Regions from separate parts of the Microbacterium sp. FG3 genome, predicted to be linked through region 1. Evidence: predicted binding sites of a transcription regulator. Region 1 holds the regulator's gene; each other region holds the start of a gene.

Region 1 (9,647 bases):
CCGGCGCGTGGAGCGGATGTGGGCGAGCGGCATGCTCGACGAGACCGCCCGGCTGCGCGAGCGCGGGCTCGAGCGGGGCACCACGGCGCGCCGCGCGATCGGCTACGCGCAGGCGCTCGCGCAGCTGCGGGGCGAGCTTGGCGAGGCCGACGCCATCGCCGAGACGCAGGCGCTCACGCGCCGCTACGCGCGCCGCCAGGTGAGCTGGTTCCGCCGCTACGCGGACGTGCGCTGGCACGAGGCCGGCCGCGCGGACCCCGCGGCCATCGCCGGCTGACCCGCGCCCTCCTCGCCCCCGTCCATGCGCGGATCCGTAGACTGGCGGGATGACGGAGATCGCGTTCACCAAGGGTCACGGCACGGGCAACGACTTCGTGATCGTCGCCGACCCGGACGGCGAGCTCGAGCTCAGCGACGACCAGGTCGCCATCCTGTGCGACCGCCGCTTCGGCATCGGGGCCGACGGCCTGCTGCGCGTCGTCCGCTCCGAGCGCATCCCCGAGGGGGCCGCCGCCCTCGCCGAGGACGAGCATGCCGAATGGTTCATGGACTACCGCAACGCCGACGGCTCGAAGGCCGAGATGTGCGGCAACGGGGTGCGCGTGTTCGCCAAGTACCTGCTCGACGCGGGCCTGGCGACCCTCGACGCCGGCTCGACGCTGCCCATCGGCACGCGCGCGGGCGTGCGGGACGTCACGCGCAGCGAGACGGGCTTCCAGGTGGACCTGGGCCGCTGGCGCGCCGAGCCGGGGGAGCCGACGGTGCGCGCCCGCGGGATCGGCGTGGCCAGGCCCGGGCTGGGCATCGACCTCGGCAACCCGCACGTCGTGGTCGCCCTCGCCTCCGAGGACGAGCTCGAGGCGCTGGATCTCACGGCGCGGCCCGTCGTCGAGCCGGTGCCCGAGCGCGGCGCCAACATCGAGTTCGTCGTGCCGCAGGAGCCGCTCGTGAAGGACGGCATCGGGCGCGTGCGCATGCGCGTGTTCGAGCGCGGCGTGGGCGAGACCCTCAGCTGCGGCACGGGCGTCGCGGCGACGGCCCTCGCCGTGCGCGAGTGGGCGGGGCCCACGGCGCCGAGCCATTGGCGCGTGGACGTGCCGGGCGGCACGCTCGCCGTGCGCATGTTCCCCGCCGAGGACGGCGAGCACGTCGCGCTGTCGGGCCCCGCCACGCTCGTCTACACGGGCACGGTCGCGCTCGCCTGACGGGCGGAACGCCCCGCATCAGACCCCGAGCGTGTCGATCGGCGCCGTCGGGGGATTGCCGTGCCGGCGCACCTTGATCACGCGATAGCCCTTGCCCGTCGCGGTGCGGTGCACGGTGAAGCCGTCGTCGAACGTGGCGGCCAGCCAGCGCTGCAGGGAGTCCGAGCCGAGATCGCGCTTGACCACGAGGTAGGCGTCGCTGCGCTCCGCCAGCCGCGGGATCCACGTCTCCATCAGCTCGTGGAGCATCGACTTGCCGACCCGGATCGGCGGATTCGAGCGGATCGTGCGGAAGGTCACGTCGGAGGGAACATCCGCGGGCGTGACGGCGTTGATGTTCTCGAGGCCGAGCTCCTCGGCGTTGCGCCGCACGAGGTCGAGGGCGCGCTCGTTCACATCCACCGCCCACACGCGGGCGCGGGGCGACAGCGTCGCGAGCGTCAGCGAGATGGGCCCCCATCCGCATCCGAGGTCCAGGAAGTCGCCGCCCGCGGGCGGCTCCGGGGCGCTGTCGAGGAGGACCTTGGTGCCGGTGTCGAGACGTTCGGGACTGAAGACGCCGGCCGCGGTCGTCACCTCGACCTCACGGCCGGCGAGGGGGATGCGGATGCGCCTCAGCTTCTCGGCGCTGGCGGGAGCCTCGCTGAAGTAGTGATCTCCCATAGGCGGCCAGCGTACCGGAGTCGACGGTCCGCCGTAACGCGCAGTTCCTGCGCAGGACACCATCTGCCGCGATCGCGGCGGATCACCTAAGCTGAAGGGCTTGCACGTGCACGAAGACAGGGAGCACATGACGGAATCCACCTCGTCCGAGCCGGACACCACCTCGCGCCGCGACGACGCGACCGAGGACTCGATCGATCCGGTCGAGCGCGTGCTGGCGAGCGTCGATGCGCGCTCGGGGCTGCGCACCTTCGGCGGCGCCCAGGCGCTGCAGGACGACGCGACGGCCTACGGCACATCGGACGGCGAGCAGTGGGATCGCGAGGAGCGCGCCGCGCTGCGCCGCGTCCCGGGGCTGTCGACCGAGCTCGAGGACGTCACCGAGGTCGAGTACCGGCAGCTGCGGCTGGAGAACGTCGTGCTCGTGGGCGTCTACTCCCAGGGCTCGCTCGTCGACGCCGAGAACTCGCTGCGCGAGCTGGCGGCGCTCGCCGAGACCGCCGGCGCCGTCGTGCTCGATGGCGTGCTGCAGCGCCGCCCGCACCCCGACCCCGCGACGTACCTCGGCCGCGGCAAGGCCGAGGAGCTGAGGGACCTCGTGGCGTCCGTCGGCGCCGACACGGTCATCGCCGACACCGAGCTGGCCTCCTCGCAGCGCCGCGCGCTCGAGGACGTCGTCAAGGTGAAGGTGATCGACCGCACCGCCGTGATCCTCGACATCTTCGCGCAGCACGCCAAGACCCGCGAGGGCAAGGCACAGGTCGAGCTCGCCCAGCTCGAGTACCTGCTGCCGCGCCTGCGCGGCTGGGGTGAGTCGATGAGCCGCCAGGCGGGCGGCCAGGTCGGCGCGGGCGGCGCGGGCATGGGCTCGCGCGGACCGGGTGAGACGAAGATCGAGCTGGACCGGCGTCGCATCCGCACGCGCATGGCGCAGCTGCGCCGCCAGATCCGCGACTTCGCGCCTGCGCGCGACGCCAAGCGCTCCGAGCGCAAGCGCAATACGATCCCGTCGGTGGCGATCGCGGGGTACACGAACGCCGGCAAGTCGAGCCTGCTGAACCGCCTCACGAGCGCCGGCGTGCTCGTCGAGAACGCGCTGTTCGCCACGCTCGATGCGACCGTGCGCCGCACGGAGACGAGCGACGGGCGCGTGTACACGCTCGCCGACACCGTGGGCTTCGTCCGCAACCTGCCGCACCAGCTCGTCGAGGCGTTCCGCTCGACCCTCGAGGAGGTCGCCGACGCCGACGTGCTGCTGCACGTCGTCGACGCGCACCACCCCGATCCCGCCGGGCAGATCGCCACGGTGCGCGACGTGATGGGCGAGGTAGGGGCGCGCGAGGTGCCCGAGATCGTCGTCTTCAACAAGGCCGACCTCGTCGACGACGACACCCGGCTCGTGCTGCACGGTCTCGAGCCGCGCGCGGTGTTCGTCTCGTCCCGCACGGGCGAGGGCATCGACGAGCTGCGCCGCGTCGTCGAGGACGCGCTGCCGCTGCCCGAGGTCGAGCTGCGCGCCGTCGTGCCGTACAGCCGCGGCGAGCTCGTCTCGGCCATCCACGAGACCGGCCAGCTCCTCGAGCGCCGCCACGAGACCGAGGGCACGTTCGTCCACGCGCGCGTCAACGCCCGCCTCGCGGCGGAGCTGGAGCCCTACACGCTCTGACCCCACCCCCGCCGAACCCGCGCTCGTCCGCCGAGCCCGCGCTCGATGCGGCGCGGGCTCGCCGATCGAGGGCGGGTTCGGCGGGGTGTCGTCAGTCCAGCTCGAGCGGCGGGGTGTCCGGGGTGGTGAAGCCGAGCACCTCGCCGAGGAACGCCAGCTCCGCCTCGAAGGCGCGCTGCAGCGTGTCGGCGCGGCGGAAGCCGTGCGACTCGCCCTCGAACAGCAGGTACGCGTGCGGCACGCCGTTGGCCGCGAGCGCGTCGCGCAGCGCCTCCGACTGGCTCGGCGGCACGACGGGATCGTCCGCGCCCTGCAGGATCAGCAGGGGCGTGCGCAGCGTCTCGGGGCGCGACAGCGGCGACCGCGAGACGTACACCTCCTCGGCCTCGGGCAGGGGGCCGACGAGCCCGTCGAGGTAGCGCGCCTCGAAGTCGTGCGTGTCGGCCACGAGGCGGCGCAGATCCGCCACGCCGTAGCGGCTGATGCCCGCGGCGAAGGCGTCGGTGTCGGCGACCGCGCACAGCACCGTCCAGCCACCCGCCGATCCGCCCTTGATCGCGATCCGGTCCGCGTCCGCGAGCCCCGCCTCCGCGAGCCCGCGCGCCGCGGCCGCCGTGTCCTGTACGTCGACGACGCCCCAGCCGCCGCGCAGCCGCTCGCGATAGCCCCTGCCGTAGCCCGTGGACCCGCCGTAGTTCACGTCGAGCACGCCGATGCCGCGGCTCGTGAAGTACGCCATGACGATCGAGAGCGTGCCCGAGACGTGGGTGGTGGGACCGCCGTGCACCAGCACGAGGTAGGGCGGCAGCTCGCCCTCGGGTGCGTCGAACTCGGGGCTCGTCGGCGGGTAGTCGAACGCGTGCACGGGACCGTTCGGACCGGGGCAGGTGATGGCGCGCGAGACCGGAAGCCAGGCGGGGTCGAGGTCGCCGACGGGCACGCCGCCCCGCACCGGCTCGATCGTGTGCGCGTCGACGTCGAGCAGCCACAGGCCGCCCGGCACGCGCGCGCCGGCGCCGGTCAGCAGCACGCGCTGGCCCCGCACGTCGCGCACGAGCACGCCGCCCGTGAGGGGCGTGTCGAGGGCGTCCTCGGCGCCGCACGTGGGATCGATCACGACGAGCTGATCCGATCCGTTCGTCTGCACCGCGAGGATCCGGCCGTCGGCCATGGTCGCGTACCAGCGCGCGCCGAGGTTCCACAGGGGCCCGCCCGTGTCGGCGTCGACCGTCATGATCGGCTCGGGCCCGACCGCCGACAGGCCGTCGAAGCGCGCCCAGTGCAGGTTCCAGCGCGCATCCTGCCCCGGGTGCGGGATGTCGGCGAGGAACATCAGCTCGTCGTCGCCCGTCCACTCGGGCTGCAGCGCCGAGACGGTGCCCGCCGCGGTGCGCCCGCCGGCGATCACCACGTGCTCGGTCACGCGGCCGCGCTCGTCGAGGCGGCCGACGCGCAGCTCGGCGGCGTCCCACGGCATGTCGGGATGGTCCCACGCGATCCACGCGATCCGATCGCCGCGCGGGGCCGGATAGGCGAGGAAGTCGCTGCCCGCCACGACGCTCGCGACGGCGGCCGCGTCGTGCGCGGCCGACCCGTCGAGGGGGATGCGCACGATGTCGCGCGCGGGCACCGGGGCGCCGGTGTGCGTCTCGCGCACGGCCCACAGCGCGCCCTCGGCGAGGGTGAGGTCGCCGAAGCACATGCCGCCGTCCGCCGGGGTGAGCGGCTCGGGATCCGTGCCCGGCGCGAACCTGTAGACGCGCTGGTCGGCGTGCTCGACGAAGTAGGCGACGCCGTCGTCGCCGGCGGTCCACGCACCGCCGCCGTACTCGTGCACGCGGGAGCGCACGCTCCAGGGGGCGGGCAGCAGCACCTCGGGCTCGCGGCCGGCCTCGCCGCGCATCAGGGCCGTGCGGCCGCGCTCGGCCGGCAGGCCCTCGCTCCACCAGACCTCGTCGCCCACGAAGCGCGCGCCGTCCAGGCGCAGCGATCCGCCGGCCACGTCGGCCGCGGTGATCGGCGATCGCCACGTGCCGTAGGGCGCGATCGTGCGGGCGGGGGCGGTCGCTTCGGAGGCCATGCCACCCACCGTAGGCGAGACGGCGGCGGGCCGCAGGGCGCCCGCCGGTGCGGATCAGACGGCGCGCAGCACGGCGACGACCTTGCCCAGCACGGTCGCCTCGTCGCCGAGGATCGGCTCGAACGCCGAGTTGCGCGGCAGCAGCCACGTGTGGCCGTCGCGCTGGCGGAAGGCCTTCACGGTGGCTTCGCCGTCGAGCATCGCCGCGACGATGTCGCCGTTATCGGCGTTGTTCTGCGCGCGCACGACCACCCAGTCGCCGTGGCAGATCGCGGCGTCGATCATCGAGTCGCCGTTGACCTTGAGCATGAACAGCTCGCCCTTGCCCACGAGCTGGCGGGGCAGGGGGAAGATCTCCTCGACCTGCTGCTCCGCCGTGATCGGCACGCCCGCGGCGATGTTCCCGACGAGCGGCACCATCGCCGCGTCGCCGACGGCGGGCGCCGTGTCGGCCGGGTTCTCGCCCGACAGGCCGGGCAGGTCGATGAGCACCTCCATGGCGCGCGTCTTGCCGGGGTCGCGGCGCAGGTAGCCGCTGAGCTCGAGCTGGCCGAGCTGGTGCGTCACGCTCGAGAGCGACTTCAGCCCGACGGCGTCGCCGATCTCGCGCATGCTCGGCGGGTAGCCGTGGCGCTGGATCGAGCGCTGGATGACCTCGAGGATGGCCATCTGCTTCTCGCTGAGGTTCCGGCGACGCCGCGTGCGGGGCTTGTCGTCGGTGCCGGCAATGTCGGCCGCGGCGTCGCTCATCTGTGCTCCTCGTTCGGATGTCGGAGGTCCGTGATTACGTGACCCTCGACCTCGAAGGTAGCCGATTCGTCGGGGTCTTCGGGAGATTTGTTCGAGCGTGTCCCGGCGGATCCGATGTCGGATGTCGGAGATAGCGTTGACATGTTCGAACCGTCGAACGTATATTCGGTACAGAGCTTCGCATCCGGCCTCCCGGCCGAGCGTCGGATGCGAAGCCGCCCAGACAGAAGGAGCACGACATGAGCACCGCCATCCTCACGGCAGCGGCAGCCCCCTCCGCGCCCCGCACCCGGCTGCGCCTCACGGTGCGCGGCCGACGCGTGCTGGCGGCGCTGGCGGCCGCTCCGGTCGTCGCGGGTCTCGCGGCGGCCGTGCTCGGCGGCGGCGCGGCCCTGGCATCGGGCGAGGCGGGCGCCGACGCCTCGGCGTTCCACCTCGTCACGGTCACCGCGGGCGATTCGCTGTGGAGCATCGCGCAGGACGTGGCACCCGGTCACGACCCGCGCGACGTGGTGTACGAGCTGAAGCGGCTCAACAACCTCGCCGGCGGGCTCGTGAGCCCCGGCCAGCAGATCGCGGTTCCCGCGGGCTACGCCGACTGAGCGGGGGCCGGGGCGGCATCGTCGTCCGCGCGATGACGGGCACGGCGATCGTCCGGCATCGAGGGGCCGCTCGGATCTAACATGGAGGGCGTGACCTCCGACCCGGCGAATACCTCGATCGCTCCCGCGATCACCCTCGACGACCTGCCGCTCCGCGCCGACCTGCGCGGGCAGACGCCCTACGGGGCGCCGCAGATGGCGGTTCCGGTCGCGCTGAACGTCAACGAGAACACGCATCCGGTGCCCGACGAGGTCGCCGACGACATCGCCGACGCCGTCTCGCGCGCCCTGCGCGACGTGAACCGCTACCCCGACCGCGAGTTCACCCAGCTGCGCGAGGGATTCGCCGACTACCTCGGCCACGGACTCGTGCCCGAGCAGCTCTGGGCGGCCAACGGCTCGAACGAGGTGCTCCAGCAGGCGCTGCAGGCCTTCGGCGGGCCGGGCCGCTCGGCCTTCGGCTTCGCACCCACCTACTCGATGTATGGGCTGCTGGCCCGCGGCGTCGGCTCCGACTGGGTGACGGGCGAGCGCGGCCCGCGCTTCGAGATCGATCCCGAGGACGCGGCCCGTCAGGTCGCCGACGCGCGGCCCGACGTCGTCTTCCTCTGCGCGCCCAACAACCCCACGGGCACGCCGCTGTCGCTCGACGTCGTCGAGGCGGTCTACGACGCCACCGACGGGATCGTCATCGTCGACGAGGCGTACCGCGAGTTCGCGCCGCGCGAGGAGCCGTCGGCCCTGAGCCTGCTGGAGGGGCGCCCGCGCCTGGCCGTCTCGCGCACCATGAGCAAGGCGTTCGCCTTCGCGGGCGCGCGCGTCGGCTACCTCGCCGCCGATCCCGCCTTCATCGACGCGCTGCGCCTCGTCCGGCTGCCCTATCACCTGTCCGCCCTCACGCAGGCGGCGGCCTCCGCGGCCCTGCGCCATGCCGACACGATGCTGCGCACGGTCGACGAGATCGTCGAGCAGCGCGACCGCATGTCGGCCACGCTCGAGGCGCTCGGCTACACCGTCTACCCGTCGTGGGCGAACTTCGTCCTGTTCGGCGGGGTGACCGATACCTCGCGCACCTGGTCGGCGCTGCGCGACCGCGGCATCCTCGTGCGCGACATCGGCATCCCCGGCCACCTGCGCGTCACGGCGGGCACGGAGGACGAGACGACGGCGTTCCTCGAGGCGCTCGCGGAGATCGGCAACTGAGCCGGGATGCCTCCCCGCGCAATAGACTCGAGGGTATGACCGCAGCCCGCACCGCCCGCCGCAGCCGCTCGACGAGCGAGTCGTCCGTCGAGCTCGAACTGGACCTCGACGGCACCGGCGCGAGCAGCATCGACACGAGCGTGCCGTTCTTCGACCACATGCTCACGGCGTTCGCGAAGCACTCGCTGACCGACCTCACGGTGAAGGCGAGCGGCGACACGCACATCGACGCGCACCACACCGCCGAGGACGTCGCGATCGTGCTGGGGCAGGCGATCCGCGAGGCGCTCGGCGACAAGTCGGGCATCTCGCGCTACGGCGACGCGCTCGTGCCGCTCGACGAGGCGCTCGCGCAGGCCGTCGTCGACATCTCCGGGCGGCCCTACCTCGTCCACACCGGCGAGCCGGCCGGATTCGAGCAGCACCTCATCGGCGGGCACTTCACGGGATCGCTCGTGCGCCACACCTTCGAGGCGATCGCGTTCAACGCCGGCCTCACCGTGCACGTGCGCGTGCTGGGCGGCCGCGACCCGCATCACATCGCCGAGGCGGAGTTCAAGGCGCTCGCGCGCGCGTTCCGCCAGGCCAAGGCCCTCGACCCGCTCGTGACGGGCGTGCCGTCCACGAAGGGCGCGCTGTGACCGACGCGGCTTCCGCCGGCCAGGAGCGGCCGCTCGTCGCGGTCCTGGACTACGGATCGGGCAACGTCCACTCCGCCGTCAAGGCCCTGCAGGCGGCCAGCGCCGACGCGCGCCTGACGAACGACCGCGGGCTCGTGCGCGATGCCGACGGCCTGCTTGTGCCCGGCGTGGGCGCGTTCCGCGCCGTCATGGAGCAGTTGAACGCCATCCGCGGCGGAGAGCTGATCGAGCGCCGGCTGGCGGGCGGCCGGCCCGTCATGGGCATCTGCGTGGGCATGCAGATCCTCTTCGAGCGCGGGATCGAGCGCGGCGCCGACACCGAGGGCCTCGGGGAGTGGCCCGGCGTCGTCCGCGAGCTCGATGCGCCCGTCGTTCCCCACATGGGCTGGAACACCGTCGAGGCGCCCGAGAGCTCCGTGCTGTTCCGCGGCATCGGCGAGGAGCGGTTCTACTTCGTGCACTCGTACGCCGCGCAGGAGTGGACGCTCGACGTGCAGCCCCCGTTCCCCGAGCCCGCCGTCACGTGGGCCGCGCACGGCGGGCGGTTCATCGCCGCCGTCGAGAACGGCCCGCTCTCGGCCACCCAGTTCCACCCCGAGAAGTCGGGCGAGGCCGGCATCCGCCTGCTCGCGAACTGGGTCGGATCGCTGCGCGGCTGATCCCGCGCGCGGTCCCGATCCGCGCCCTCCCCGGGCATCCGCGCCGGAGTTCGCGCTCGATTGGATCGATCGGCCCGGCGCGCGTACCCTCAGACATCGTGCGTTCCGGCGGTAGCGTCCCGCCCGCACAGGGAGATATGAACGATTTCGCGTCCACACCCGGACTGATCCTGCTGCC
Region 2 (9,647 bases), on a different contig from region 1:
ATCCTCCCCACCCCGCTCGCCCGCGCGGCCGCCCTCGTCGCGCCCCGGTCGCTGCTGAGCCCGCCCCGGCTGCTCGAGCTGGTGGGGTTCGGCCGCGCGGGCCGGGCCGGGTAGGATGTTCCGAGGCCCTTTCGGGGGCCGCTGGAGGATTCGCCTAGTGGCCTATGGCGCACGCTTGGAAAGCGTGTTGGGTGCAAGCCCTCAGGGGTTCGAATCCCCTATCCTCCGCGAACGAGATACGGGTGCGTCCGCCAGGACGCACCCGTATCTCGTTCATTGGGCAGAGCGATTCGAGGAGGAGCGCGGCGTCAGCCGCGCGACGGGGTCCCCTATCCTCCGCTGAACGGCTTCAGAACAGCGTCGGCGCGGTCTCGGCGGGCAGGCCCAGCGATGTGGCCGGCGCCGCGACCATGCGCGCCCCGCGCCAGGCGTCCGGCGCGTCGTCGTCCTCGCGGGCGTCGAGTCCGTGGCGCCGGATGAGCGGGCGCACGCGGCGCGCGAGCCACGTGCGGTACTCCTTCGACGCGTACGACGACCCGCCGTACAGGCGCCGGTACACGGGGACGAGCCTCGGATGCTCCCGCGCGAGCCATTGGAAGAACCACTCGCGCGCTCCCGGGCGCAGGTGCAGGGCCCCGAACACCACCCGGTGCGCACCGGAGGCGGCGATCTGCGCCAGCGCATCGTCGAGGTGCTCGACGGAGTCGGTGAGCCAGGGCAGGATCGGCATCACGAACACGGTGACGCGGAAGCCGAGGTCCGCCGCCGCGCGCACGGTGGCAAGCCGCGCCGCCGCCGTCGGGGTGCCCGGTTCGACGGCCTTCTGCAGCTCGTCGTTGAAGATCGCGATCGACATCGCCAGGTCGACGGGCACCTGCTCGGCGGCCCGCGCGAGCAGCGGCAGGTCGCGCCGCAGAAGCGTGCCCTTCGTGAGGATCGACAGGGGCGTGCCGCTCTCGGCGAGCGCAGCGATGATCCCCGGCATGAGCGCGTAGCGGCCCTCGGCGCGCTGATACGGATCGGTGTTCGTGCCGAGCGCCACGAGCTCGCGCTTCCACGACCGGCGCGACACCTCGGCCGACAGCGCCTCGGCCGCGTTCACCTTCACGACGACCTGGCTGTCGAAGTCGGCCCCGGCATCCAGCTCGAGGTACGTGTGCGTGCGGCGGGCGAAGCAGTTGTGGCTGATGACGCCGTTCGCGATGAAGTCGCCGGTCCCCGTGGTGATGTCGACCATCTCCATCTCCACGCCGAGGTCCTCGACCGCCACGATTCGGAGGTCCGCCACGGTCTTCACCGCATCGCCTGCAATCGCCAGCTTGCGGGTGATCGCCGGCCGGGTCGCCTCGAAGAATCTCCGACGCGCCGGCAGGCCCCCCACCACACGGATGACGCTGACGCCGTTCGCCGCCACCGGCTCCCTCACCGATCGGATGCCGAGCGCGTCGCAGGCGGCGACGATGGCCGAGAGGATGCCCTCGTCCTTGTTGCTGATTCGCAGGATCCCGCCGGAGCAGCTTCCCTCCGCATCGAAGATCCCCGAGAGGAATCCCGCGTGCCAGTCATGATCGGGACCCTCGGGCATCTGGATGAGGCCCTCGAGCGCGGCGACGTCCGCGCGCTTTCCCGTGTGAAGAGCGAGCATCGGACGTGCGGAGGCCGAGGTGAACGGACGCGTCCGCGTCTCGATCCCCTCGGCAGCGAGGAACTCCCTCGTTCGGTCGAGCGCCTCGGTGTCGGCCAGCGCGAGGCGGAAAGCATGCTGCTCCGTCGTGCGATGCGGGTATCGGTACCGCCCGTGGCAGATCATCCCATCGCCACGGATCATCCCCGTCAGATACCCCCGCCGGAACGCCGCCGACGTCCAGCGACCCTCCGCTGTCGCCGCACCGCCGAGGCCGAAGCCCTGCAGTGCGTTGCGGATCGTGAGGTGAGGACGCCGCTCGCCGCCGCTCGTCGCGCCGATGACGTGCTTCCATCCGCGATCGGTGAGGAAGCGGTGATCACCGCTGGCGATGAGCTCCGTGCCATCGGCGAGCACAATTCGGTACGCGCGCTTCCGGCTCGCCCACTTGGCGTGGACTTCCGTCTTCACGTACCGCCGATAGGCGCCGTCGACGCGCGTTCCGACGATCTCGTCGCCGACGCGCAGTTCGCGGATGGCTCGCTGGCGGCCGTCGGCCATCAGCACGAGGGTGTCCGGGTGTACGCAGTAGAGACAGGCATGTGAGCAGCCCCGATAGGGGTTCACGGTCCACGAGAACGGCATCGGGCTCTGCGCGGGCACGCGGTTCAGGGCCGACTTCGCGGCGACCTCGTGGAACGTGATGCCCGCGAACTCCGGCGTGCGCACCGAGCGGACGAGGCCCTGCAGGCCGATGAGCGCCGGATCCGCAGATCCGTTCACCTGCTGCCCGCTCCACCTCATGCCTCCAGTCGAACATCCGTACTACCAGATGTCAAGCAGGCATCGTGCGCACAGACCGGCGGCCCGGGACGCGCTCCGTCGAGCACCCCGGGCCGCCGCCCCCGCCTGTCACCCCGCGAGCGCTGCCGGTCGCGGTGCGAAATGCGGGATGGGGATCGGACGCGTCGCGCCGGGCGGCGTCACCGCGGAGAGCACCTCCGCCGCGCGCTCCAGCGCGTCCCCCATCGTCGTGAACCGCTCGACGCCCCGATGCGTCGAGACCCACACCACCTCGTAGCCGTCAGCCCGTCGCTCCACGTACGCCACGACGCTCGTCGCGTCGCACGAATCGACGCTGCGGTCGCAGAGCCGCCAGGCATCCTCGCCGAGCGGAACGAGATCCAGCTGATGAACCGTATCCATGTCGACCTCCGACATCACTGTCGCCCGGCCGCGCCGGCGGTTCCAGGGGGTTGACACCCTCTCGGCCGCCGGATACTCGCGCGCCGGGTGCGGGGCGTCGCCCCGCGGCGATGTCAAGCCCCGTGTGCCGACCGGGATACCGGGCGATCATGAGACGGTCGCCGAAGCTGGCGGCACCTCGGCGCGAGCGCGAGTCCGCCGAGGGGACGAGAGGAGTGCCCGCATGTCGAACGGAACGGTTCCGCCCGTCGCCCCGCTGGACGATCCCCTGTTGCAGGCGATGATGGACGAATTCGAGGAGGACGAGCATGCCGATGGCTGGTGAGGGCGCGGACGACGAGCTCGACGAGGAGCGCGGCCCGGGCGGCCACGGCACGCAGGACGCGCCCCTCGAGGACACGCACGACACGAACGACGACGAGCGGATCGGCGGCATCGTCGCCCAGACGCGAGCCGACATGCTGATCGACACGCTGCACGGCGACGTGCGCAGCACGCTCGAGCGCCGCCTGTCGGACGCCGGCATCGAGGTCGATCCGCCGACCATGGACGACCTCGTCGCCCGGGTGGAGTCCGACGACGTGGACGTCACCGATCCCGGAGTCGAGCAGAACTGACCCGGATCAGCGGGTCCGGATCAGCGGGCGCCGATCAGGCGTCGCAGTTCTGGCAGACGCCGCTCATGGGCAGCACCATGAAGCACGTCGGGCACACCTTCGGCGGCTCCTCGGGTGCCGATGCGGCACGCGGCGACGCGGCGCGCGGCGCTCGCGCCGGCTTCGCGGCCGGCGCCGGGGCGGCGACCGGGTGCGTCACGCCCCACGCACCGTGGAAGCGGCGGCTGGGCCATCGCTCGACGTCGTCGCCGAGGCGGCGCACGATCTCCTGCTCGGTGCGGAAGCCGTTGGTGTAGCCGGGGTGCACCTCGAGCGCGGGCGAGCCGCCGCGCCGCTCGATGCGGAAGTGGGTCGAGTAGCCGACGAAGCCGGCGGCGTCGATGCCGTCGACGATGCGCCGGATGAGCTCACGGTTCGCGGCGGGCGTGCCGTGCCTCTGGAACGCCTCCTCGAGCGAGGCGTAGCGCGTCGCGCGGCCCTCCTTCTTGCGGGTGGAGTCGGCCGCTTCGGGAGATCGCGTCACCCCTCCAGCGTAGCGACGGGGCCTGGGCGGCGGCTGGCGCGGAGTACCGCGGATCGCCCGGAAGCGCGCCACGTAGACTGGAGCGCATGTCCGCCCCTGCTTCGCCCCCCGGCGGCGGCGCCACCGCTGCGCGCATCACCGCGCTCGACGTGCTCCGTCTGCTCTCCGAGCTCGCCGCGTTCGCGATCCTGCTCGTATGGGGCCTCCTCGCGTGGCCGGTCGCCTGGAACATCCTCTTCGGGCTGCTCGCCCCGGCCCTCGCGATCCTCGCCTGGGCGCTGTTCGTCTCGCCCAGGGCGGTGTTCGCGGTGCACCCGTTCGTGCGCGCGCTCGTGGAGCTGCTCGTCTTCGTCTCGGCGACCATGGCGATGTGGGATCTGGGGCTCGGCTGGGTCGGCCTCGGCTTCGGCGTGATCGCCGTGGTGATCGGCCTGCTGCACGGTCGCCGCGCGCTCGCATGAGCGAGGGGGCATGAGCGACGTCGTCGCGCTGCTGCGCGCTGAGCTGAGCGATCGGGTCGACACGACCGAGGCGTCGCTCGAGGCGGCCAGGGCCGACCGGTCCGGTCACGCCGCTCCGGACCGCCCGCTCGCCGTCGTCCGCGCCGCCTCGACGGAGGACGTGCAGGCGACGCTGCGGATCGCGTCCGCGACCGGCACGCCCGTCGTGACGCAGGGCGCCCGCACGGGGCTGGCCGGCGCCGCGAACGCCGGAGCGGGCGAGATCGCGCTCTCGGTGCGGAACATGACGCGCATCCTCGAGGTGCGCCCCGACGACCTGCTCGCCGTGGTGGAACCGGGCGTCCTCAACGCCGAGCTGAACGCCGCGCTCGCCGAGCACGGCCTGTGGTGGGCGCCCGACCCGGCCAGCCGCGACATCGCGACGGTCGGCGGCAACATCGCCACGGGCGCCGGCGGGCTGCTGTGCGCCAAGTACGGCGTCGTGCGCGACGCGGTACTGGGGCTCGACGTCGTCCTCGCCGACGGCCGGCTCGTCTCGATGGGCCACCGCAGCGTGAAGGGCGTGACCGGGCTCGACCTCACGTCGCTGCTGATCGGCTCGGAGGGCACGCTCGGCGTCATCGTCCGCGCGACGCTCAAGCTGCGCCGGCTCGTCCCCGGCGATGTGTGCACGGTCGCGGCGACGTTCCCGGACGTGCGCTCCGCCGCCGCGGGCTCGTCGGCCGTCACGTCGGCGGGCATCCAGTCGGCGATCATGGAGCTGCTCGACGCCGCCTCGCTCGAGGCGATCCACGCCCACCTCGGTCTGCCGCGCCCGACGCCGGGAGCATCCCAGCTCACCGTGCAGACCGACGGTCCGGCCGCCCGCGCCGAGGCCGACGCGATCGCCGAGGTGCTGCGCGGCGCCGGCGGCACGGTGGCCGTCACGCACGACCGCGCGGAGGGCGAGCGCCTGCTCGCGATCCGCCGCGCGTTCCACCCCTCGCTCGCCGCGATGGGCACGACCCTCATCGAGGACGTCTGCGTGCCGCGCAGCCGCCTGCCCGAGATGTTCGAGGAGATCGGGCGGATCGAGCGCGCCTACGGCATCACGATCCCCACCGTCGCGCACGCGGGCGACGGCAACCTGCACCCCAACTTCGTCTTCGCCGGCGCGGAGGTGCCCGACCTCATCTGGCGGGCGGCCGACGAGCTCTTCCGCGCCGCGCTGCGCCTGGGCGGCACCCTCACGGGCGAGCACGGCATCGGCGTGCTGAAGTCCCGCTGGCTGGCCGACGAGCTGGGCGAGGATCAGTGGGAGCTGCAGCGCGGGATCGCCCGCGTCTTCGACCCCCAGGGCATCCTCAACCCGGGGAAGGTCTTCGCGCGGTAGCTCTCCGTCGCACCGATCGGTTGCTGAACTTCAGCGGCCGAAGGACGCGGAGATGAAGCGACCACCGCAGCCGTCATCGAGATGCTCTGGTCGCTTCAGGCCGGCTGGCGTCGAGCCCCTGGGCCTCGACCCCGCCCTCGTGCAGGTGCCCAGCGGCGCCCTCGAGGGCGTCGAGACCGCCGGGGAGCGATACGAGGGGGCGATCGCGGCGGCGGGCGGAATCGAGCTGCAGCTGCTCGGCATCGGCACGGACGGGCACATCGGCTTCAACGAGCCCGGATCGTCGTTCGCCTCCCGCACGCGCGTGAAGACGCTCACGCAGCAGACCCGCGAAGACAACGCGCGCTTCTTCGACACGATCGACGACGTGCCGACGCACTGCATCACCCAGGGGCTCGGCACCATCCTCGAGGCACGCCAGCTCGTGCTGCTCGCCTTCGGCGAGGGCAAGGCGGAGGCCGTCGCCGGGACGGTGGAGGGGCCGCTCACGGCATCGCTGCCCGGTTCGGCCATCCAGCTGCACCCGCGCGCCACGGTCGTGATCGACGAGGCCGCCGCCTCCCGCCTGCGGCACGCCGACTACTATCGCTACACGTACGCCCACAAGCCGGAGTGGCAGCACATCTGACCACCGGACCCCCGGGCAGTCCTGGGTACGAGGCGCCCGAACGCCCGGATCGACGCGATTTCGTGATCCCTTCCCCTGCCGTCGCGCAGACATGCCGCCCTACCATGGATCCACCGGTGCACTTCCGCGCGCCACGCGCGGCGGCGGACCACGAGGGGGGACACATGACCGACCTGGCGACCAAGCCGATCGACAGCGAGCAGCCGCTCGACGCCGAGCAGCCGATCGACGGCGTCTCGGACGACGCGACCGATTCCCAGACACGCCGCAGCCGCAAGGGCCTCTGGCTCGGCATCGGCATCCCGGCCGGCCTGCTCGTCGCGGCCGCCGCGTTCGCCGCCGCCATCCTCATCGCGCCCGGCGTGGTCGTGGCCGGCGCCCCCGTGGGCTTCCACACGGTGGGCATGGCCGCCGACGCCATCGCCAAGCGCGTGTCCGACGCCGAGATCACCGTCGAGGGCGTCACGCTCACCGGCGCCGAGGTCGGCGCCTCGATCGACGCGAAGGCCTCCGCCGAGCAGGCGTTCGCCGACCACCCGCTGTGGAACGTCGGCGCCTGGAACCCCGAGCCGACCGACGCGGCCGTCGTGATCGACGCCGACGCCGCGGCCGACGCCCTCAGGGGCGTCGCGCCCGAGATGTTCGCCGATCCGGTCAACGCGCAGGTGAGCTTCGACGGCTCGGCCTTCGTCGCCGTGCCCGCCGAGCCGGGCACCGGCCCCGACCTCGACGCGCTCGCCGAGGACCTCACCGCCGCCCTCGCCTCCGGCGACGAGCAGATCGCCGTCTCGGTCGAGGCCGCCGAGGTGCCGGCGCCCGTCACGACCGAGGCGGCCGAGGAGTTCGCCGGATCGCTCAACGAGCAGGCGGCGACGGCGGGCTTCTACCTCGAGGAGACGCGCGCCGAGGAGCTCCCGCTGGCGACGATCGCGAGCTGGGTGGTCCCCGAGGCCGACCCGGAGACCGGCGGCTTCGTCCTCAAGGCCGACACGGCGGCGATCGAGGCGGCCATCGCCGACCTCCCCGCCCGCGTCAACCGCGACGTCGTCGACGCGAAGGTCGTCACCGACGGCGCCGGCGAGGCCCTCCGCGTGATCCAGGAGGGACAGGACGGCTTCGGGATCGCGAGCACCGACGGGCTGCCCGAGCAGATCGCCGCCTCGCTCGAGCAGGGCGACCTCTCGTTCGAGCTGCAGGGCGAGGTCGTGCCGTTCCAGACGCAGGAGCTGTTCCGCCGCGTCCTCGTCGACAAGAGCGACGGCATGACCTACCTGTACGAGAACGACCAGCTCGTGGCGTCCTATCCCATCGCCCTCGGCACGGGCGGACCCTACGAGACGCAGACCGGCACCTACTCCGTCTACGCGCAGCTCACGATCCAGCACATGGGATCGTGCGACAGCCAGGGCAACTTCGTGCCGGGCGGACGCTTCGACTACTGCACCGGCAACGTGCCGTGGGTCACCTACTACAACGGAGACCAGGGCTTCCACGGCACGTACTGGCACAGCAACTTCGGGCCGGGCGCCCGCATGAGCCACGGCTGCGTCAACATGACGGTCGCGGCCGCCGAGCACATGTACCGCTTCGCGCAGGTCGGCACCCCGGTCACCGTCCAGAACTGACTTCCAGCGAACTCATCGACCCGCGGCCGTCGTCCGTGCCCTAGCCTGTCGTTATGTCGGACCTGCGTCTCGAAGAGCTCTCCGCCGCGACCATCGTGGCGGTCAACAACCTGTCGCTGCGACCGGGCCAGGAGCAGTTCCTCGCGCCGGTGTCGTACGGGATGGCCGCCACCGTGCTCGATCCGCGCACCACGTGGCAGCGCGTCGTGCTCGACGGTGACGAGGTCGTCGGCTTCATCAGCGCCAACTTCGACCCGGAGGCGCCGGTCGACCACTTCGACTCGGTGCTGTGGCGCATCAACGTCGACGCGGACGACCAGGGGCGCGGCATCGGCCGCTTCGCGGTCGAGTCGCTCATCGACGAGGCGCGCTCCCGGGGCCTCAGCCACATCAACGTGATCTACGAGCCCGGTGAGGGCGGGCCGGAGGCCTTCTTCCACCGTGTCGGATTCTCGCCCGTCGGCGAGACCGAGTACGGTGAGGTGGTCGCGGAGATCCGCTTCTGAGCCTCACGGACGCCCCTCTCCGCACCATCCCGCTTCAGGTCGCTCGCTGACGCGCGCCCTGGCACCAGCCGGCGGCGGGGTCTCGTATCCCCCTCCCCCCACGAGACTCCGTCGCCGTTCTAGACCAGGGACTGCTTCCAGGCCGCGTGGAGCTGGGCGAACTTGCCCGTGCCCGCGATGAGGTCGTCCGGGGTGTCGTCCTCGATGATCCGGCCGTGCTCCATGACGAGCACGCGGTCGGCGATCGCGACGGTCGAGAGCCGGTGCGCGATGATGATGGCCGTGCGATCCGCGAGCAGCGTCTGCAGCGCGTCCTGGATCATCCGCTCCGACGGGATGTCGAGCGAGGCGGTCGCCTCGTCCAGGATCAGCACCGCCGGATCGGCGAGGAATGCGCGCGCGAAGGAGATGAGCTGGCGCTGCCCCGCCGACACCCGCCCGCCGCGCTTGTTGACGTCCGTGTGATAGCCGTCCGGCAGGGAGCGGATGAACTCGTCGGCCCCCACGGCCTCGGCCGCCGCGACGATCTCGTCGAGCGAGGCCTCCGGCCGCCCGAGCGCGATGTTGTCGGCGACCGTGCCGCTGAACAGGTAGGCCTCCTGCGTGACCATGACGATCGCGCGGCGCAGGTCGCGCTGATCCAGCTCGCGCAGGTCGATGCCGTCGAGCGTGATGCGGCCCTCGCTGGGGTCGTAGAAGCGCGAGACGAGCTTCGCCAGCGTCGACTTGCCCGCGCCCGTCGTGCCGACCAGCGCGACGGTCTGCCCGGCGGGGATGTCGAGGGTGAACTCCGGCAGGATCGTGCGGCCGTTCGCGTACGCGAAGGTCAGGTCGTCGAGCAGCAGGTGGCCCCGCGCGCGCTCGAGGGAGCGGGGGTGCTCGGGGTCGGGCACGGTCGGCTCCACCTCGAGCACGCCCGACACCTTCTCGAGCGCCGCCGCGGCCGACTGGAACGAGTTCAGGAACATCGCCACGCCCTGCAGCGGCAGGAAGAAGTTGCGCGTGTAGAGCACGACGGTCAGCAGCGCTCCGACGCTGAACTGGTCCCACGTGATGCGCACCCCGCCCCACAGCACCACGAGCGC
Region 3 (9,647 bases), on a different contig from region 1:
GGCATCGGCCTCGGCGGCCGCGCGTCTCTCCTCAAGCACAGCGAGCGCGAGGCCCTCCTCACGCTCCATCTCGCGGCGGCGCTCCAAGAGATGGTCGATCTTCGCCTGGTTGTCGGATCCGAGGATCCAGTGCCGACGATCCCCGATTTCATGCCGGTCGTTCTTCTCGTAGCGCCGGGCAGCGAGCTTGACCTGCCCGGCGATCGTGACGCCGCGCTCGACTGCATCGAGGTCGTCGGGACTGTCGACGCACGAGATGTCGTAGGCATCCGAGAGTCGGCGCTGCAGCCAGGACGCGAAGGGGCCGTCGGTGACGCGGATGCGGTACAGCAGCGATTGCGGCGCGGCCGCCGGGCGGGGCGCCTCCGCCTCGGCCGGGACGGCTTCGATGACGAGCCGCGTGCCGAGGTGCCAACCGTCGATGTACCGGCGCACGCGCGGCAGATCGACGTCGCGCACGAGAAGCGCGGATGCGATCGGACGCAGCACGCGCTCGAGAGCACCCGTCCACTCCGCATACTCGGGCAGGACGTCGATGAGCTCCCCGCCGAACGGCAGCGCCTTCTCGCTCACGCCCAGTTCGGCGCACAGCCGCTCCCGTACGCCGAGCAGGCGCGGTTCGATGTTGCTTCGGCGGTTCTTCAGCGCCGTCAGCTCCTCGTCGATTCGCGTCATCTCGCGCTTGGCCGCGGCGTGACGTGCGTACGCTGCGTGGTCGTCGCCGCCCTCTCGCCTCTGGCCGAGCGCCTCACGCGCCGACTCCTGCAGCTCGGCGAAATCGGCGGCGCTGCCGGGAACGCTCTCGATCCCGGCGCCCGACAGCTCGGCGGCGAAGTTCTCGACGTTCTTCCGGATGCGGTCCGCCCAGCGCCGGGCGTCCTCGATCCGGCTCCGCAGCAACGCGGCGTCCGCCCCGCCCAGGTTCGCCTCGCGCAAGCGTGCGGCCTGCAGCGCGTCCTCCGCCTCCCGCTGGGCGGCACGCGCTCGGTCCCTCGCCTCGGTTTCGCGGGCGAGCGTCACGATCTGATCGGCCCGATCCCCCTCGGAAATCTGCAGGTGGAACCGATCCTGGAAAACCTCCTGCGCGGCGAGCAGTCGCTGGGCCTCGCCGACCTCGCGTGCCGCGCGGTCATAGTCCGCGACGACCTCGGCGAGGTGATCGAGATGCTCGACCTGCCGGCGCAGCTCAACGACGTGCTCGTGCGCGGTGTTCAGCTCCCGGAACTGCTCGGTCGCGTTGCGCGCCTGGTCGAACGTCTCAGGGCGATCGAGCATGAATGTGCGGAACAGGTGGTCGAGATCGCCCAGGTTCTTCGCGGACTGCGTCTTGTGCAGCAGGTGCAGGGCGTTGTCCCCGCCGATCCCGAAAACGCGTCGCACGCGCGCGTAGAAGCCTCCGTGGCTGCTCGTCGAGACGAGGCCCTCCGGGAATGCTGCCTTGAGCCGCCTCGCCTCGATGCCCTTCGCCACGAACCCCGCGAGGTCCGTGAGCGAGATATCCGTGCGCAGCATCACGAGCGCGTCCTTGAGATCGGCGCGGCTCGTGCTCGTGCCGGGCAGGTGGAACAGCCGCACCAGCGTCACCGGCGCGTCACGCAGGTTCTCGTAGTGCAGAAGCACGCCGCTCCACGTGGCCCGCGAGCGGAGGTAGCTGGCGACCGCGCGATCCTCATGCTCGTCCGCCTCTTTGCTCCACGCACCGCGCACGTAGCTGACGAGCCCACGATCGTTGCCCCGAGAGGAGGCGTCCTGCGCGGCGGCGTTGAATCGGAGCCATTTCTCGGGCGTGAGCACCGCGGCGATCGCATCGAGAAGCGACGACTTGCCGGATCCGGAGGCTCCCGTGATCAGGTGGCCCTTTCGGGAGACCTCGATCCGGTGCGCACCGTCGAACGTGCCCCAGTTCACGACCTCGATGCGGGCGAGTCGCCACTGCCCGATCCGAAGCTCGTCCGACGCCTGGGCGGCGGGAAAATCAAGCAGCATCGTCATCCTCCGCCCCGGTGTCGATCCCCGACGTCACCGGGGCGGACCCCCCTCGCGCGACCCGCTCGTACTCGGCGCGGATCGCCGCAACCTGCTCGGCATCGACGAGCATGCGCAGCACTGGCGAGATCTCCACGCGGTCCTCCGAGACCGTGTGCACGACGCGCAACCGGTTCTTCATCTTTCCCCATGAGGAGTTCAGCCTCTTGCCGAAGTCGGTCTCGTCGCGATCGACCGTGCGCAGAGGCCCAAGCTGCTCGAAGACCTCCTCCCGCCCGACGATCACGCGGGATTCTCCCTCACCCGAGAGCAGCATCTGCCGGAGGACGAGCAGCATCGCCGTGTCGAGGAATGTCAGCTGCTCACTGCGCACGGCGACGGGTGCCTCGACCTCGCCGGTCTGCGCGTTGCGGACGAAGGCGAAGCCGGCATCGCGGTCGATCACGAGATCGAGGAAGAGATCGTGCAGCCGCGAGCGGACGGTCCTCTCGTCTGCGAGTAGCGCCGCCCATGGACCGGGCTCGCGCGCGGCCGAAAGGTACGGACCCTTCACCAGCCTGAGGAACGCCCGCCGCGCATCGAGCGCGAGCGTGCCGGTGTCCCCCGGCCAGCGCCCTTCGTCGGCCGCGGTCTCGATCTCCTCGGTCGTCTGCATGCTCACAGCACCCTCCCGGTGAAACGGTAACGAGGAATCCGCGCAGCCCGGGGCACGCCGTCGGCTCCCTCCCACTGCACGTGCTCCGTGTCGCCCGTCGATGCGCCCTGCGCAGCTGCGAGCGAGAGAAGGCCGACGACGCTCGCGACGCCCTGGGTCGCCGGAAAGCTCTCCAGCACCTCACCGATCGACGCGTCGCCACGCTCGTCGAGCAGCGCATTGACGTTGCGTGTCAGCTCCTCGAAATCGATCTCGGTCTCGCGCGCGAGGGCCCGCAGGTCCTCGATGCTCACAGGGTCCGTCGCATGCAGAACGACATCCTCCGGTGCGTCGTACGCGGCCGGATCGAGAAGACGGAGCGCTCCGGCGCTACGCACCGGTACCGCCGACAGCTCGAGGCGCCGCGAGGTCGCAGCGTAGGGCTTGGTGCGCGCACTCGCCCGCTGGGCGGCGGCCAGAGCGTCACGCAGCTCGCGCCGGAGCACACGGTCACGCTGATACTCGTGGGATTGCACGTACCGACGCAGGCCCCGCGCGAAGGAGGTCACGACGTCGTGAATCTCCGCGCTGCGCTCCTTGAGCGTGCGGAGCAGTCTGCGCAGGAATCGCCGCTCGGCGAGCGTCAGGGCGCCCGCGAACTCGCGCTCCAGAACGCTCCGGATGTCGTCCTCCAATGCCTGCCCTCGTTCGGGGTCGAGGACGAGCGCGGAGAAGCCCGAGAAGCTTCGCCCGGCGTCCGACTGGTCGATCAGGTCGACACCGCGGAAGATCTCGTCCAGCACCGCCTTCTGTGCCTCATCCGACTCGAGCACACGCGTACGCAGGTCGCGATTGAGGCTCTCGAACTCGGCCCGCACACGCGCGAAATCACTCGGGATGTCCTCCGCAAGCGTCAGAACCTCGCGCACCCGCTCCATGGCTCGCTCCGGATCGAGCGTCGGCGCCTCACCCCGATTGATCGCCTCGATCTCGGCATCGATCCGCTCTCTCTGCTCCTCGAGCCGGGCGATCCGGGTGCGTGCATCCGGGTCGGAGTCGACGGCGAGCCGGTGCAGCTGGTCGGCGATGCTTGTCAGACGGGATTCCGTCGCCGTCTGCCGCGGTTGTGCCAGCTGGTTCAGAAGGCGGATCGCGGCGAGGGCCGCGGGAGACAACTCGAACGTCTCGCCGCGACTCGACTCGGCCGGGCGACGCACGAGGTATCCGGCCTGCCGCCAATCGGTGCAGTATGCGCGCGCAGTGAGAGGAAGGTCGAAGCCGTGCGCACGCAGGTCGTCGAGGTCGACATCGATTCGCTCATACAGCTCCTCGCTCTCGATGCGGCGCTCCTCTCCGCCCAGATGCGCGTCCAGGATCGCCGCGATCACCGGCGCGTTGTCGGCGCGCAGCAGACGCCACGCCTCGTTCTCGTCGAGGAGTCTGGTGAGCGCATGAGCCTGCGCCAGAGCTCCCATCGCCTCACCCTCCGTTCCGGCCTGCTCCCGGGTCAATCTTGGGGCATGGCGCGGACATTCTTCAGTCCGGGCATGCGCGTACCGAGCTCGAAGCCGCCGGCACCCACTGAGCTAGCTGTTGCGGCTCTGCTTCTCGCGGATGAGGTCGAGCGCGATCACCGATCCGATGACGGCGGCGCGCTGCGCGTCGCTCAGGCCGTCGGCCAGCTGCACCACGTAGGTCGACTTGCCGAGCAGGGCGTTGCTCATGCCCGACCACTGCCGCGACACGGTCGCCATGACGCCGTGCGCGCCCACCACCCGGAACTCGAAGCCCCACAGGTTGCCCTCGAGCTCGATCGGCTCGCCCATCAGGTCGACCGAGACGCGCGTCTTGAAGAACGTGATCCGCTTGACGAGGCTCGCGAGCGGATTCCCCTGACCGTCGAGGATCTCCATGCGGTCGCGCCCGAGCGTCATGGTGTCCTTCACCTGGATGATCGGGGTGCCGGGGCCGTCGAACACGGTGAGCTCGCGGGCGCCCACGAGCATCCGGCCCATCGCGCTGCCGCCGGTCTCGACGTGGGCGACCTGCTGTCCCTGACCGTCCAGGATCGCGAAGTCGTTCTTCGAGAAGTTCCTCGTCTGCTGGAAGACGAGCACGTTGTTGCGCAGGAGCGACATGCGACCGATCCTTCCACCCCCGCGCGTTCACCGCACGGTCTATCGGATGTCGGCGGCGGATGCCATGATCCAGACGTGACCGGGCATTCCGGCCCGGCGCTCAGCGACGAGGGGATCGGATCATGGCGTTCAAGGTTTCGCCGTACATGGGCTTCAACGGGCGGGCGGCCGACGCGCTCGCGTTCTACCAGGCGGTGTTCGGCGGCTCGCTCGACATCACCCGCTACCGCGACATGCCGATGGAGGACATGCCGGGCGACCCGGACTGGGTGATGCACGGCCAGCTCGAGCTGGAGAACGGCATCACGCTCATGGCGGCCGACGGCCCGGAGGCCCGCACGAGCGGCAACGTCGAGGTCTGCCTCTACGGCGACGACGAGGCCGAGCTCGAGCGCTGCTTCGAGGCGCTGAGCGACGGCGGCACGGTCGAGCTCCCCTTCGAGCCGGCGCCGTGGGGCAGCTACTTCGGCCAGGTGAAGGACCAGTTCGGCATCGTCTGGATGCTCGAGGGCGGCAGCACGGGCGACCAGCCCGCGCAGTGACACGCGCCCGCTTCGGTTGCGGAACCGATCGGTTGCTGAATGGAGCGCCGCGGAGCGGCCGGAGATGAAGCGACCACAGCAACCCGGGCGGTCCAGTCGCTCCCGCCCCATCGGTTGCTGAACGGAGCGCCGCAGGCGCGGAGATGAAGCGACCACAGCAACCCTCGCCCACCCGGCTGAATCCCTCCTCTTCCCCTGTGGATAACTTCTGCGAGTGTCGTAGGTTTGTTCTAGTCTCGAGTCATGGAAGCCACTCCGCCGCTCGAGTCCCGGGACCGCGACACGCGCTCCCTGGTGACGGACGCGCGGGCGCTGCTGGCGGGCCTGCGGGACCGTGTGGAGCACGCCTCCGACGCGGATCTGGTGGCCCTGGCCGGGGAGGTGGAGGATCTGGGTCGTGTGGTGGATGCGCTCCGGGTACGGGTGGCCGGTGAGGTCGATGCCCGCTCGGACCGGTCCGGCGACGACCGTCTCTCCGCCAAGTTCGGATGCCGTTCCGCGGTCGAGCTGCTGGAGCGGGCCACGGGTGCGTCGCCGCTGACGGTGAACCACCGGATCCGGCTGGACTCCCACACCCGCCCACGCCTGTCACTGCTCGGTGAGACGCTGCCGGCGGCGTTCCCCGTGGTGGCGGATGCCCTCCGCGACGGGGTGCTGGGGGTGGAGGCGGCCCGGGTGATCACGGACAACCTCCACCGGGTGCAGCGGCACGGCACCGCCAGCGCCGAGCATGTGGCGGTGGCGGAGCAGCAGCTGGTCGCCAACGCCACCGGCCGCCCCACCGAGGATCTCCCGGAGGGTGAGACCCCGGTGCCCGTGACGTTCGCACAGTTGCGCATCCAGGCCGACACCTGGGCGGCATGGTTGGACCCGGACGGTGTCGAACCCGACGCGGAACGCGCCTGCCGGAACAGGTCCCTCACCCTCGGCACCCCCAGGAACGGGCTCGTCCCGATCCGGGGTGAGCTGATGCCCGAGACCGCCGCCGGGCTGCAGCGGATGTTCGACGCGCACCTCAACCCCGCCGTCCGCTTCACCCCCACCGGGTCGCTCGGAGACGGCTTGGGTGCCGATCCGGAAACCCGCGGCCCCGACGACCCCTGGGCTGGGGACGAGATCGTCCACGACCCGCGCACGGCCACACAGAAGCGTCACGACGTGCTCACCGCCGTCATCCACACCGCGGCGAAAGACCCCGACGCGCCGAAGCTCGGAGGCGCAGCCCCCACGCTGCTGGTCACGATCACCGCTGACGCGCTCGTCCAGGGCGGCACCGCCCACCTCGAAGGCACAGACACCCCGGTCCCGGCGTCGGTCGCGCACCGGATTGCGTGCACGGGGGCGGTGCAGAAGGTGTTCCTCAACCCCGACGGGCGAATCATCCGCCTCGGCACCCCGGAACGGGTGTTCAACGCCCACCAACGCCGGGCGATCACCGCCCGCGACGGCGGCTGCGTCATCCCCGGCTGCACTATCCCGGCGGCGTGGTGCGAGATCCACCACGTCACCGAGCACTCCCACGGCGGCGCCACCCACACCGACAACGGCGTCCTGCTCTGCTGGTGGCATCATCACAACCTCGACCGGTCCGGCTGGCGCATCCGCATGCGCAACGGCGTCCCCGAAGTCAGCGCCCCCGCCTGGATCGACCGCCACCGCACCTACCGGCCCACACGCCCACGACACCGGACCGCCCGGACGCCGGCCCGTGCACGGAGACAGCGCGGGCCCACACGCAAACCCGACCCCGCCTGACCTGCCGCTCACTTCGTTCGGCAGCCCAAGGGTGCACTCCATCGGTTGCTGAACGGAGCGGCCGGAGGCCGCGGAGATGGAGCGACCACAGCAACACAACCGCTTCACCCACGCACAGCCCCACCGGCAGACTGGCACGCATGGATCCTCTCGACGCGCTCACCGAGATCGCCTTCCTGTTGGAGCGCGAGCGGTCGTCGCGCTACAAGTCGAAGGCCTTCCGCACCGCGGCCGACGTCATCGCGGGGCTCACCGCCGAGGAGCTGAACGATGCCGCGGCCCTGCGCCGGCGGCCCGGCATCGGGGAGACGACGTTCCGCGTGATCCAGGAGGCGCTCGCGGGCGAGGTGCCGTCCTACCTCGCGGAGCTGCGCACCCGCACGGGCGTGGCCGGGCGCAGCGCGCTGCGGGAGGCCCTGCGGGGCGACCTGCACTGCCACTCCGACTGGTCAGACGGCCTCACACCGATCGACGCGATGGTCGCCGCCGGACGCCGCCTCGGCCACGAGTACCTGGCGCTCACCGATCACTCCCCGCGCCTGCGCGTCGCCAACGGCCTCTCGGCCGAGCGCCTGGAGCGGCAGCTCGAGGTCGTGGCCACGCAGTCGGGCGACGGCTTCACCCTGCTCAGCGGGATCGAGGTCGACATCCTCGCCGACGGCGGGCTGGACCAGGACGACGCGCTGCTGGACAGGCTCGATGTCGTGGTCGCCAGCGTCCACTCCGAGCTGCGGATGGATGCGGCGAGCATGACGAGGCGCATGCTCGCCGCCGTCCGGAACCCGCGCACCGACGTCCTGGGCCACTGCACGGGGCGGCTCGTCGAGGGGTCGCGGGGCACACGCCCGCCCTCGGAGTTCGATGCGCGAGCGGTGTTCGAGGCCTGCGCGGAGCACGGCGTGGCCGTGGAGATCAACTCGCGGCCCGAGCGGCAGGATCCGCCCGACGAGCTCCTCGCGCTCGCCCACGAGCTCGGCTGCCTCCTCTCGATCGACAGCGACGCCCACGCCCCCGGGCAGCTGTCGCTGCTGGACTACGGGGCCGAGCGGGCCGAGCGCGCGGGTGTGCCGGCCGACCGCATCATCACGACGTGGCCGCTCGAGCGGCTGCGCACCTGGCTCGACCGCGACCGCGGGTGAGCCACCGCTACTCCCCCGTGCCGAGCTCCTCCGAGCCGATGGGCGTGAGCGCGTCGGGCAGGTCGCCGTCGGCGGGCTCGAAGGTCTCCACCTCGACCTCTCCCCGCAGCCGAGCCACGGCCTCGCGGAACTGCTCGTCCAGCGCCGCGACGGCGCGCTCGGCATCGCCGTCGCGGAGGGCGCCGATCAGCGAGCGATACGTCTCGGACACCTCCCGGCGCACCGAGTACCCGTCGGGCGCGCTGAACGCGGCGATGCGCGTCTCGAGCGCCAGCGTCGACATCGCGCGGCTCAGGCGCGGACTGCCCGACGCGTCGACCAGCGTCTGGTGGAACTCGAGATCCGCGTTGCCGGCGTCGATCGCGTCGTCGCCGGCGCTGCGTCGCACGAGATCCTCGTACGCGCGCTCGATCGCATCGACGGACGACATCCGCTCGTCGCGCACGATCCTCCGGATGGCCTGCCCCTCCACCGCCAGCCGCGCCTCGTAGACATCGGCCACCTCCTCGGGACCGATCGTCGTCACCCGCAGGCCGCGTCCGGGCACCGAGGTGAGCACGCCCTCCTCGACGAGCCGCTGCGCCGCCTCGCGCAGCGGTCCCCTGCTCACGCCGAGCTGCTCGGCGATCTCCACCTCGCCGATCTGCGCGCCGACGGGCAGCGCACCCGAGCGGATGGCCTTGCGCAGCTCCACCGCGATGAGATGCGCCGTCGAGGTGCGCGCCACGCGGAAGACGGAGCTCTGGCCCCCTCGCGCCCTGCCGGTCATCCCCGTCCTTCCGTTCCGCTGCCTGCGCCGATCCTAATCGCCCCCTTCGGCTCCCTCCGGACCATGCCGTCCCATGGTAACGATACGGTATATCTGTCAACAATCAGCGCCGTCGAATGTACATGTGTACGCAAACTCCGTAAGGTGATCGACGGCCCACCCGAGGGTCGCCGGTGCGACGCGCCGCAGCAGACAGAAGAGGAGCATCGATGACGAAGCGGACCCTGACCACGATCGGAATGTCGACCGCGGCGGTGGCGGCCCTGGCACTCGCCGGCTGCTCCTCGACCGCGACGGACCCCGATGCCAGCACGCTCGAGCGCGCGCAGGAGGAGGGCACCATCACCCTCGCGGTCGCGTCCGAGCGCCCCTACTCGTGGGTGGACGAGAGCGGCGAGCCCACCGGCGCCACCATCGCGATGCACAAGGAGATCTTCGGCAACCTCGGCATCGACGACATCGAGGTCGAGGAGGTCGCGTGGGACAACCTCATCCCGGGCCTCAACGCCGGTCGCTGGGACGTCATCAGCGCGGGGATGTCGATCCTTCCCGACCGCTGCGCCGAGGCGGCGTTCAGCGAGCCCGAGATCATGTACACCACCGCGCTGGCCGTGCCCGCGGGCAACCCCGAGGGGCTCACCGACCTCGACTCGGTCGCCGCGGCCGACGGCGTCACGCTCGCGG

What was found. The regulator LexA, encoded in region 1, represses DNA repair genes until DNA is damaged. The targets are predictions, from matches to a motif close to TCGAACANNTGTTCGA.
Region 2: a site for LexA is predicted at 2,437-2,452, ahead of ACODR5_RS12705 (intein-containing Rv2578c family radical SAM protein). Genes of this name have one in related genera too.
Region 3: a site for LexA is predicted at 5,518-5,533, ahead of ACODR5_RS02995 (HNH endonuclease signature motif containing protein). Genes of this name have one in related genera too.

Annotation. Positions count from the first base shown of each region.
Region 1 is NZ_JBMDJT010000017.1:6,652-16,298, reverse strand. It holds gene miaA (tRNA (adenosine(37)-N6)-dimethylallyltransferase MiaA) at 1-277, shown strand, start outside; gene dapF (diaminopimelate epimerase) at 327-1,205, shown strand; gene ACODR5_RS07540 (class I SAM-dependent methyltransferase) at 1,224-1,868, opposite strand; gene hflX (GTPase HflX) at 1,996-3,534, shown strand; gene ACODR5_RS07530 (alpha/beta hydrolase family protein) at 3,626-5,614, opposite strand; gene lexA (transcriptional repressor LexA) at 5,669-6,364, opposite strand; gene ACODR5_RS07520 (LysM peptidoglycan-binding domain-containing protein) at 6,604-6,966, shown strand; gene ACODR5_RS07515 (histidinol-phosphate transaminase) at 7,057-8,169, shown strand; gene hisB (imidazoleglycerol-phosphate dehydratase HisB) at 8,205-8,810, shown strand; gene hisH (imidazole glycerol phosphate synthase subunit HisH) at 8,807-9,469, shown strand; gene priA (bifunctional 1-(5-phosphoribosyl)-5-((5-phosphoribosylamino)methylideneamino)imidazole-4-carboxamide isomerase/phosphoribosylanthranilate isomerase PriA) at 9,607-9,647, shown strand, end outside.
Region 2 is NZ_JBMDJT010000050.1:7,186-16,832, reverse strand. It holds partial or broken gene ACODR5_RS12715 (hypothetical protein) at 1-114, shown strand, start outside; tRNA gene ACODR5_RS12710 (tRNA-Ser) at 144-228, shown strand; gene ACODR5_RS12705 (intein-containing Rv2578c family radical SAM protein) at 350-2,428, opposite strand; gene ACODR5_RS12700 (hypothetical protein) at 2,537-2,845, opposite strand; gene ACODR5_RS12695 (hypothetical protein) at 3,139-3,447, shown strand; gene ACODR5_RS12690 (hypothetical protein) at 3,482-3,970, opposite strand; gene ACODR5_RS12685 (YrdB family protein) at 4,057-4,431, shown strand; gene ACODR5_RS12680 (FAD-binding oxidoreductase) at 4,442-5,803, shown strand; gene ACODR5_RS12675 (glucosamine-6-phosphate deaminase) at 5,721-6,431, shown strand; gene ACODR5_RS12670 (L,D-transpeptidase family protein) at 6,596-8,056, shown strand; gene ACODR5_RS12665 (GNAT family N-acetyltransferase) at 8,110-8,562, shown strand; gene ACODR5_RS12660 (ABC transporter ATP-binding protein) at 8,682-9,647, opposite strand, start outside.
Region 3 is NZ_JBMDJT010000005.1:33,949-43,595, reverse strand. It holds gene ACODR5_RS03020 (ATP-binding protein) at 1-1,986, opposite strand, end outside; gene ACODR5_RS03015 (DUF4194 domain-containing protein) at 1,976-2,641, opposite strand; gene ACODR5_RS03010 (DUF3375 domain-containing protein) at 2,644-4,095, opposite strand; gene ACODR5_RS03005 (LURP-one-related/scramblase family protein) at 4,207-4,758, opposite strand; gene ACODR5_RS03000 (VOC family protein) at 4,881-5,300, shown strand; gene ACODR5_RS02995 (HNH endonuclease signature motif containing protein) at 5,544-7,055, shown strand; gene ACODR5_RS02990 (PHP domain-containing protein) at 7,196-8,194, shown strand; gene ACODR5_RS02985 (GntR family transcriptional regulator) at 8,202-8,963, opposite strand; gene ehuB (ectoine/hydroxyectoine ABC transporter substrate-binding protein EhuB) at 9,173-9,647, shown strand, end outside.